DNA from 3 places in the Streptomyces sp. NPDC127097 genome. Region 2 is predicted to be linked to each of the others. Evidence: riboswitches for the same ligand, from Rfam matches in the RefSeq annotation. Region 2 holds a riboswitch; each other region holds the start of a gene.

Region 1 (3,241 bases), on a different contig from region 2:
GTGGTGGTCGGCAGCAGCGGCAGCCGGAGGTGCGCGCGCTGGGCGGCGGACCGCTCGGCGTACGGCTGGGATCGGCGGCCGTCGGCCTCGGTGACGGCCGCGGCGCGGGCCCGCACCGCCGGGTCACGGGTGAGCGCCGAGCCCGCCCGGGAGGCCAGGTCCGCGCGGCTGGCGGCGAGTTCGGCCGCGATGGCGCCGGTGCCCCGGGACAGACCGCGCGCCAGCGTCACGATCTCCGTGGTCTTCTGCCGGGCGAAGGCCAGCCAGCGGGCGATCTGCGGGTCGATGTCCCGCTCGGCCCCGGTGTCCAGCGGGACGTGCAGCAGCGAGCAGGAGGACGACACATCGACCCGCTCGGCCAGTCCGAGCAGCGTGCCCAGGGTCGCCAGCGACTGCTCGTAGTGGTTGATCCAGATATTGCGGCCGTTGACGACGCCGGCGACCAGCCGCTTGCCGGGCAGCCCGCCGACCGCCGCGAGATCCTGGAGGTTGCCGGCCGCGGGGCCGGTGAAGTCCAGCGCCAGGCCCTCGACGGGCGCCTTGGCCAGCACCGGCAGCGCCTCGCCCAGCCGGTCGAAGTACGAGGCGACCAGCAGCTGCGGGCGGTCGGTGAGCGCACCGAGGTCCCGGTAGGCGCGGGCCGCGGAGTTCAGCACGGCGGGGGAGCGGTCCTGCACCAGCGCCGGCTCGTCCAGCTGCACCCAGCGGGCGCCGGCCGCCCGCAGATCGGCGAGCACCTCGGCGTAGACGGGCAGCAGCCGGTCGAGCAGCGTCAGCGGATCGAAGCCGGCCGCGACGCCGGGCGCGGGCTTGGCCAGCAGGAGGTAGCTGACGGGCCCGACGAGGACCGGCCGCGCGGCGAGTCCGAGGCCGAGTGCCTCGGTCAGCTGGGCGACCTGCGCGGCGGAGTCCGCGGCGAAGACCGTGTCCGGCCCCAACTCCGGGACGAGGTAGTGGTAGTTGGTGTCAAACCACTTGGTCATTTCCAGCGGCGCCACGTCCTGGGTGCCGCGGGCCATCGCGAAGTAGCCGTCCAGGGGGTCGGCGGCCACCGCGGCGCGGTGCCGCGCCGGGATCGCGCCGACCATCACGCTGGTGTCCAGGACGTGGTCGTAGTACGAGAAGTCGCCGGTCGGCACCTCATGGACGCCGGCCTCGGCGAGCTGCCGCCAGTTGGCGCGGCGCAGACCGGCGGCGGTGGTACGGAGCGCGTCGGCGCCGACGCGGCCCTTCCAGTAGCCCTCGATGGCCTTCTTGAGTTCACGGTTCGGCCCCTGACGGGGGTAGCCGTGCACGGTCGCTCGTGCTGCCGCGGCTGCGGACCTGCTGGTCACGGAACTCTCCTTCGCGAGTCTGTCTCCATGGACCACGGGACAGTCGGGGGCGCGAAGGAACGGCAAACCCGGCGGGACCCGGCGCTCTTCCGCCGGCCGTGCCCGCCCGATGTGTCCGCCGACCCGCCCTCGAGGTCACCGAGATCACCCCGCACACCGGTCGCGCGGGGGCACTGGCAGGTCTTCGGACTCGCGGGCACATCCGCCGAAGGCGGACATCTACTGGCCGTCGCTTCCCAGACCCGGCCGGGCCCAGTGCGTATGACGGCGGTCGTTCCCACTCACCGCTGCGGGGCAGTCCCGGAATTCCACCGGGTTCCCTCTTGCGACGCGCCTGCCTGGCGGGCAGGGCGAACCAGTTGCACGCGCCAGCCTAGGCGCTGCCGCCCGCGGGGGACACCGCCACCGGACCTCCCATAGGTGACATCGGCCACCGCCGGGACGGCAACGCGCCCCCGCCCGCGGTGCCGTGGCTTGCCCTGGAGTGCGCTCCAGCTCCTAGCGTGGGCGCACGACTTACCGCTGTCGCTGAACGAAGGGAACCTCGTGCGCTACACACTGTTCGGCAGGACCGGTCTGCGGGTGAGCGAGCTGAGCCTGGGCGCCATGACCATGGGCGACGACCGGGGCCAGAGCGCCGCCGAGGACACCAGCGGCCGGATCCTGGACGCCTACACGGACGCGGGCGGCAACTTCATCGACACCGCGAACATCTACACCGGCGGCGCCTCCGAGCGGATCCTCGGTGGGCTGCTGGAAGGCCGCCGGGACCGCTTCGTCCTGGCGAGCAAGTACACCTGCATGACCCACCAGGGCGATGTGAACGCGGCGGGCAACCACCGCAAGAACCTGGTGCGGTCGGTGGAGGCGAGCCTGGACCGGCTGCGCACCGACCACCTCGATGTGCTGTGGGTGCACGCCCGGGACAACTTCACGCCGGTGGAGGAGGTCATGCGGGGGCTCGATGACGTGGTGCGCTCGGGAAAGGTGCTCTACATCGGGGTGTCCGACTGGCCCGCCTGGGAGATCGCGCAGGCCAACACCCTTGCCGAACTGCGCGGCTGGACCGCGTTCGCGGGCTCGCAGCTGCGCTACAACCTGCTGGAGCGGACGCCGGAGCGGGAGCTGCTGCCGCAGGCCCGCGCCTTCGATCTGGCCGTGCTGGCCTGGGCACCGCTCGCGGCCGGCAAGCTCACCGGCAAGTACCGCCGCGGGGAGACCGGCCGGCTGGCCACCGCGGACGACGGCGCCACCCCGAACCACCTTGAGGAGGAGACCCTCACCGCGGTGCTGGAGGTCGCCGAGCAGGGCGGCTGGAGCCCCGCACAGGTGGCCCTGGCCTGGCTGCGCAGCCGGCCCGGCAACATCATTCCGATCATCGCGGCCACCAAGGAGAGCCAGCTGCGCGACAATCTCGGCGCCGTCGACCTCACCCTGGACGCCGACGCGCTGGACCGGCTCGACCGGACCAGCGAGGTGCCGCTGGGCTTCCCGCACGACTTCCTGCGGCAGCCGGGCGTCATCGAGAACGTCTACGGCGACCGCTGGGCCGAGATCGAGGACCGGCGCTCCACCCACCGCCGTACGACGAGCGACATCCGCTGACCGGACGCCGCAACGCGGGTCGCCCCAAAGCCGGACGCCGCCGCCTGAGCAGTCAGGCGGCGGCGTCCGTTCGGCTACCGCGGGAGCGCGGGCCGGGTCAGCGCAGCGCGCTGCGCTGCTGCCACTGCTGCCAGCTCTCCTGCCAGACCTCCAGGCCGTTGCCGACGTCGGTCTTGTTGGTGTTGGTGGTGTTCTTGACCTCGACCGTGGAGCCGATGGTCAGGAAGTCGTAGGCCCTCTTGGCGTCCGAGGTGGTCATGCCGAAGCAGCCGTGGCTGTTGTTCTCCACGCCGATCGACTTG
Region 2 (3,241 bases):
GTTCGAGGTGATGTGGCGGGTCCCGCGGGAGGACTGGCCGGGCCCGGACCAGCCGGACCGGCTGCTGCCCCTCGATCTGGCGGCGGCGCTGGAGCAGTGGGGGCCGGACCGGGAGACGGGCGCCGCGGCGGGCTCGGCCACCTGAGGCGCCGGACCGGGCCGGGGGAGCGAGGGGCCGGGAGCGGCTCGGGCAGTTGAGGGCGCCGGGCCGGCTCGGCCGCCCGCGGGCGCCCGTCCGGATTGGGACCCGCGGGCGCTCGACCGGACCGGGGCCCGAGGGGCCGGGACCGGTTCGGGCATCCGGGAGGGCGCGGCCGGGGTGCGGGAGCAGGCGCCGGCCCGCGCTTCCTCAGGCTCCCGGCGCGGTCTGCTCCGGCGACTCGGCTCGCCGAGCCCGCTCCGCCCAGCGCTTTTCGACGCCGGCCAGACGCCAGTACGCCAGCGCCGCGGCCCACACCACCACGAACAGGCCGACGATGATGAAGCCGACGTTGTCGAGGTCGAGGCCGGAAATCCAGCCGGTGAGCGCGTCGTTGAGGCCGAGCTTGTCGTGCAGCACGGTCACCAGCTCGATGGTGCCGATGAAGAAGGCGACGGCGATCGACAGACCGGTGATGGTGAGGTTGTAGTAGACCTTGCGCACCGGGTTGGCGAACGCCCACTGGTAGGCGAAGTTCATGAAGGTGCCGTCCAGGGTGTCGAACAGGCTCATCCCGGCGGCGAACAGCAGCGGCAGACACAGGATCGCGTACCAGGGCAGGCCCGCCGCCGCGCCGCTGCCCGCCATCACCATCAGGGTCACCTCGGTCGCGGTGTCGAAGCCGAGCCCGAAGAGGAAGCCGAGCGGGAACATCTGGCCGGGGCGCGAGATGGAGCGGGTGAACCGTCCCAGGAAACGGTTCATGAAGCCGCGCGCGTCGAGGCGCTGCTCCAGCTCGGCCTCGTCATAGTGGCCGTCGCGCATGCCTCGGAAGACCCGCCAGATCCCGGCCAGCGCGATGAGGTTGAGGGCGGCGATGAGGTAGAGGAAGGTGCCCGAGACCGTGGTGCCGACGGTGCCCAGGATCTGGTGGGTACGGGACTCGTCGTTGAGCAGCGTGCCGGCGAGCTGGGCACCGCCGGCCACGAGGGCCGCCATCACCACGACCACGCTGGAGTGGCCGAGGGCGAACCAGAAGCCGACCGAGACCGGCCGCTTGCCGTCGGCCATCAGCTTGCGGGTGGTGTTGTCGATCGCGGCGATGTGGTCGGCGTCGAAGGCGTGCCGCATACCGAGGGTGTATGCGGTGATGCCGAGCCCGACGCCGAAGACCTGGCTTCCGACGGAGTAGTGGTTCGGGACCACGAGCAGGAAGAGCACGCCGAAGGCCACGACATGCAGCCCGGCTATGACGGCCATCAGGCCCGCGGTACGGACGGTGTCCTGCCGGCGCCAGCGGAACGTGGCGGGGGCAGGGGAGTTCGGGGTATCGGTGGACAGGGCCATCCGGGCGGTCACGCTCCAGCACCTCGTGGATCAGTTCGTGAGATGCCGTGGCCGGTCTCCTGGCTTACGGGTGTGTCCGCGTCCGCCCCGGCCTTCCCGGCCGCGGGCTGCGGTCAGTGGCGCCGCGGGCGCGCCAGGCGCCCGCGGAAGGGGTGGAAACTCCCCGATCACAGTGGCGAGGGCCGCTCCGGGCTGGGACCACAAGGTCCGTCACCGGCTTCCCGAACACCACGGCCCGGCCACTCTAGCCGCCGCCCTCGCGGTACGCGGTGCGTGGGGGTTTTCGCCTTCCATGGGGGCACTGCCCTCAATGGACCGGTCACAGGGGGCCGGTTGTGGTGGGCCGGTCGCGGTGGGTCAGTAGTCCAGGGACGAGAGGAAGGCGTGCAGTTCGTGGTCGAAGAGCGGGGTGTTCTCCAGGTTGACCATATGGGCCGCACCCGGTATTCGGACCCTTCGGGCGCCCGGGACGGTCAGGGCTATCGCATGGGCGTTGGCGGAGATGTCCCGGCTGTCGAGGTCGCCGTCGAATACGACCGTCGGCACCCGGACCTCCCCGAGGCGGTCGGCGGCGCCGACTTCGAGGGGCATTCCGGCGCCCATTCCGTCGGCATGGACCTCCACATTGGCCGCGGCCGAGGCGCGCATCCGTTCGCGGAATCCCGGATGCACCGCGGACGGTTCACGATGCGGCCCGTCCACCCATATCCGCAGGAAGTGCTCGACATACCGCTCCGCGCCGTCCGGTGCGCCGATCGCCGCCACCTGCTCCTTGATGTGCGCCAGGACGAAGGGGTCGGTGAAGGCCCGGCCGCTGATTCCCGGGGAGGCGAGCGCGAGGGCCGTCACCCGGCCGGGGTGGGCGAGGGCGGTGTCCAGCGCGACCCGCGCGCCGTGGGAGAGGCCGACGAGGACGGCGCTGGGGACATCGAGGGCGTCCAGCAGGGCGCACAGGTCGTCGTGGTGGGAGAAGTCGCCGGTCACCGTGGAGGACAGGCCATGGCCGCGGGCGTCGTAACGGATCGCGCGCAGGCCGGAGTTGACCAGCCAGGTGAACTGCTCGTCCCACATGTGCTGGTCGAGCATGCCGCCGTGCAGCAGCACCACCGCCGGGCCCGAGCCGGCCGTCTCGTAGAACAGCTCGCCCTCGTCGATCGGCACGATGCCGTTGTCGATCTCGGACCAGGCGGTGATTCTCCGCGTCATTCTCCTGACCGTCCTTTGTGCATGAGAGGGGGCGGGGCGGGTCTGTCGTCGTGGCCGTCAGAATTGCCGTTACTACGGTTCCTGCCGTTACTGCCTTCACTGCGACGACTGTCCCGACTGCCCTGACTGTCGGTTTCCTCCGGTTGAACGCGCGAGCCGTTCGCCAGGTGCCGGAATTCCTCGCCGAGTCGGTCGAGTACGTGCAGCGCGGTGCGGACGTCCTCGGCGGGCAGGTCGGCCAGCCGCTGCCGCAGCTCCGTCGCCTCGAACTGCTGGACCCCGCGTATCGCCGCGGTGCCTTCGGTCGTCAGCCGGATCAGGGGCGAGCGTCGGTGGGCGGGATTCGGGGCCGTGACGACCAGGCCCAGCTCCGCGGCGTGGTTCACCCAGCGCTGCACCGGCTGGCGGTCGAGCCCCATCGAACGCGCCAACTGCGGGACGGTACGCGGACCTTCGGTGCGCAGCGCGTCCAGGAGCGCGTGTTCGCCGGCGGTCATGCCGGTGTCGGCCAGCTCGCGCTCCACCGCGCGCACGACCGTGCGGTGCAGC
Region 3 (3,241 bases), on a different contig from region 2:
CTTGTTGACCAGATAGCCCGCGACCAGCGCCTGGTCCTCCTTGGACAGCAGCGCGGTGGTGCCGAAGAACGAGGCGAACACCCCGCCGCGGTCGATGTCACCGACCACGACCGCCGGGATACGGGCGGCCCGTGCGAGGCCCATGTTCACGATGTCGGTACGCCGCAGATTGATCTCGGCGGGACTGCCGGCGCCCTCGCAGATCACCGCGTCATGGGTACGCCGCAGCTCCTGGAGGCAGTCGGTCACCGTCCCGAGCAACTGCTCCCGGCGGCCCGCGTACTGCGCCTTCCCCTGGGACGTCCCCCCGAAGTACCCCCGGGCGCTGAGCTCCCCCACCGGCTTCCCCAGCAGCACCACCTGGCTGCTGCGGTCACTGCCCGGCTTGAGCAGCACGGGGTTCATCAGCGCGGTCGGCGCCACCCGCGCCGCGGCGGCCTGCATCGCCTGGGCCCGTCCGATCTCCGCGCCCTCGCGCGTGACGAAGGAATTCAGCGACATGTTCTGTGCCTTGAAGGGCGCCACCCGGACGCCCTGCCGGACCAGCCAGCGGCAGATCCCGGCCGTCACCACGCTCTTACCGGCGTCGGACGTCGTCCCGGCCACCAGCAGACCACCGCCGACCGCCCCGCCGGCTGCCCTCAACCGCCCGCTCACCGGGTCCTCCTCCTGCGCTTCGGGTCACTACACCCGCCCACCCCCCGAAGGGGGGTGGGCGGCGGGGAAAAAACGGACGGCCTCATACCGCTCCCGCCTTACGCCCGGATACCGGTCCCGCCTCACGCCCGCGCCCCCCGGCCCGCGGAGCAACCGCTCCCCGGGCCACCACCCGAGCCACGGTCCCCCGAGCCACCGCCGCCCGCGCCACGCCGACGGCCGCCCGCGCCGCCACCGTCGTGACCAGCGCCAGCACACTCACCCGGCGGGAGAGCCGCACCGCCCGTTCGATGTCCGGCACCGCCACCGGCGGCGCCGCGCCGTTGAGCACCGGACGGTGTTCCACCCGCCCGCCGTACGCCAGCGTGCCGCCCAGCCGTACGCCCAGCGCACCCGCGAACGAAGCCTCCACCGGGCCCGCGTTGGGGCTCGGATGCGCCCCGCCGTCCGCCCGCCAGGCCCGCAGCGCACCGCGCCGGTCGGGGCCCGCGAGCACGGTCAGCGCGGCGGTCAGCCGGGAGCCGGGCCAGCCGGCGAGATCGTCGAGCCGGGCCGCGGCCCAGCCGAAGCGGCGGTAGCGCGGCGACTTGTGCCCCACCATCGCGTCCAGGGTGTTCACGGCACGGAACGCCACCAGGCCGGGCACCCCGCCCAACGCACCCCATACCAGGGCGCCCACCACCGCGTCGGAGGTGTTCTCGGCGACCGACTCCACCACCGCACGGGCCATCTGCGGCCCGTCCAGCGCCTGCGGATCGCGCCCGCACAGATGCGGCAGCCGCTCCCGTGCCACGTCCAGATCACCCGCCGTCAGCGCCCCGCCGACGGCCCGCGCCTCCCGGCCCAGCGAGGTGCCGCCCAGCACGGCCCAGACCGTCGCCGCGGTCAGCGCGACCCCACCGCCACCACGGAGCGACAGCAAAGCAGCGGGAGCATCGCCCCGCAGGGCGCGCTCCACCAGCGCCGCACCGGCCGCGGCCCCGCCCGCGCACAACACGGCATGAGCCGCCCCGTAACCACGGTGGTCGCGCCACAGTCGGCGCTCGACGGCGCCCGCGGCCCGGCCGAACGCGGCCACCGGATGGCCGCGCGGCGGATCCGCCGCGATCAGGTCGCCGAGAAAGCCGAGGGCCGCGCCGCACACATATCCCGCGTGTTCGCCGCGCATCGGGTCAGGCCGCCGTCAGGGCGTGTCCGTGACGTGCCGCCCGGCCCCGAAGGAGCCCTGCGGCGGCGGGCAGTGGCGATCTCAAGGGGCGGCCGGGCATGGCGGTATGTCCTCACTCAGGGTCCGCGCCCTGGCTCGACGTGACGGCGACCAGAGTCTCCTGGCTCCCGGATCGGCGTGTCCTCCGGCCTTCCAGTCCCGCGTACATCATCCGACGTATGCGAGGCGGACCGTGGCCTTCGCTGGAGGAACGCTCCCCGGTGACAGTGGCGGGACCGCGCCGGATTCGCACCGGACTTCCTCTGCTGTCGCCGATTGGCTCCGGCAGTCCACCACGCCCCGCGAACGCCGTCAACTCACCCTTGACCTGCGACGCTGCCCCGTGGCAGGCGCTGTGGTGCACGCCACAGCGTGGCTGGGGGGTCACGGACGGTTGCCCGCGCACCTGATCCCGCGTCACTATCTGGTGCACGGCGGCGAAGGGGCCGCCGGAAGGGGGCCGGGGGATGCCGCAGCGCGCTGACCGTCAAGAGATCCGTATCAGGATCACGGGCACGAACAATCCTGACCAGGACGTCGAGGACCTCAAGGCGTGGCTGGAGCGCGAGCCCTGGCTGAACGGGCGGTCGCACGACTGGGAACTGCGGCCGGCGGGGGAGCGCGACGACGGCCCCGGCGACATGGCCATCGGCGTCGACGACCTGATCCTGGTCGTGGTCGGCGCGGTCGCCACCGAGATCACCAAGAGCCTGACCATCGCCCTGCGCGAGTGGCTGCGCCGCCGCAGGGAGGAACGTGACACCGGCGAACGGCCCGCCGTGGCGGTCGGCGCCGGGGACGGCGAACTGCGCGCACTGGGCGACCCGGCACCGGGCGCCCCGGCCCCCGAACGCCCCGATCCGGGCAGCCCGGCGAACGGGGGCGGCAGCACCGCCGGGGACTGAGCCGGATGTCCGAATACGACGCACGGGGCAAGGTCAACCGGGCGCTGCTGATCTGTGTCGACGACTACCGCCACCTGCGGCCGCTCCCCGCCGTGCGGGACAACCCCCAGGAGCTCGAACGCGTCCTGCTCGCCCCCGGCACCGACCTCTTCACCAAGGGCGAGGTCGTCATCTGCCGGCCCCAGGAGCCCTGGGAGGTCGAACAGGCCCTGGACGCCGTCACCCAGGAGGCCCGCGGACTGCTGCTGGTGTACTTCTCCGGCCACGGCCGGGTCGGCCCGGACGGCGGCAATCTCCAGCTCATGGTCGGTGCGTCGGAACGGCGGCACAAAACCGTGTCCTGGCAGGACACCGTGCTGTCCTACCTGGACAACGCGCGGGCCGACCGGATCGTGATCGTCCTGGAGTGCTGTTACGCCGGCAACGCCGGGGAGGCGTTCCACGCCTGCCGCACCCCCACGTCGCTGCTGAT

What was found. A riboswitch is a leader RNA that binds a small molecule or an ion and turns the genes downstream of it on or off. The one in region 2 is predicted to bind cobalamin.
Region 1: another riboswitch for cobalamin. It lies ahead of metE (5-methyltetrahydropteroyltriglutamate--homocysteine S-methyltransferase); the one in region 2 lies ahead of ACFWJW_RS12790 (HoxN/HupN/NixA family nickel/cobalt transporter).
Region 3: another riboswitch for cobalamin. It lies ahead of ACFWJW_RS34845 (cobalamin biosynthesis protein); the one in region 2 lies ahead of ACFWJW_RS12790 (HoxN/HupN/NixA family nickel/cobalt transporter).

What each region holds. Positions count from the first base shown of each region.
Region 1 is NZ_JBHXFI010000004.1:1,280-4,520, reverse strand. It holds gene metE (5-methyltetrahydropteroyltriglutamate--homocysteine S-methyltransferase) at 1-1,334, opposite strand, end outside; cobalamin riboswitch at 1,507-1,694, opposite strand; gene ACFWJW_RS05220 (aldo/keto reductase) at 1,881-2,939, shown strand; gene ACFWJW_RS05215 (Ig-like domain-containing protein) at 3,037-3,241, opposite strand, start outside.
Region 2 is NZ_JBHXFI010000012.1:115,192-118,432, reverse strand. It holds gene ACFWJW_RS12795 (VOC family protein) at 1-145, shown strand, start outside; partial or broken gene ACFWJW_RS12790 (HoxN/HupN/NixA family nickel/cobalt transporter) at 350-1,508, opposite strand; cobalamin riboswitch at 1,518-1,734, opposite strand; gene ACFWJW_RS12785 (alpha/beta fold hydrolase) at 1,844-2,692, opposite strand; gene ACFWJW_RS12780 (MarR family winged helix-turn-helix transcriptional regulator) at 2,689-3,241, opposite strand, start outside.
Region 3 is NZ_JBHXFI010000079.1:14,396-17,636, forward strand. It holds gene ACFWJW_RS34840 (cobyric acid synthase) at 1-657, opposite strand, end outside; gene ACFWJW_RS34845 (cobalamin biosynthesis protein) at 740-1,825, opposite strand; cobalamin riboswitch at 1,979-2,129, opposite strand; gene ACFWJW_RS34850 (hypothetical protein) at 2,332-2,769, shown strand; gene ACFWJW_RS34855 (caspase family protein) at 2,775-3,241, shown strand, end outside.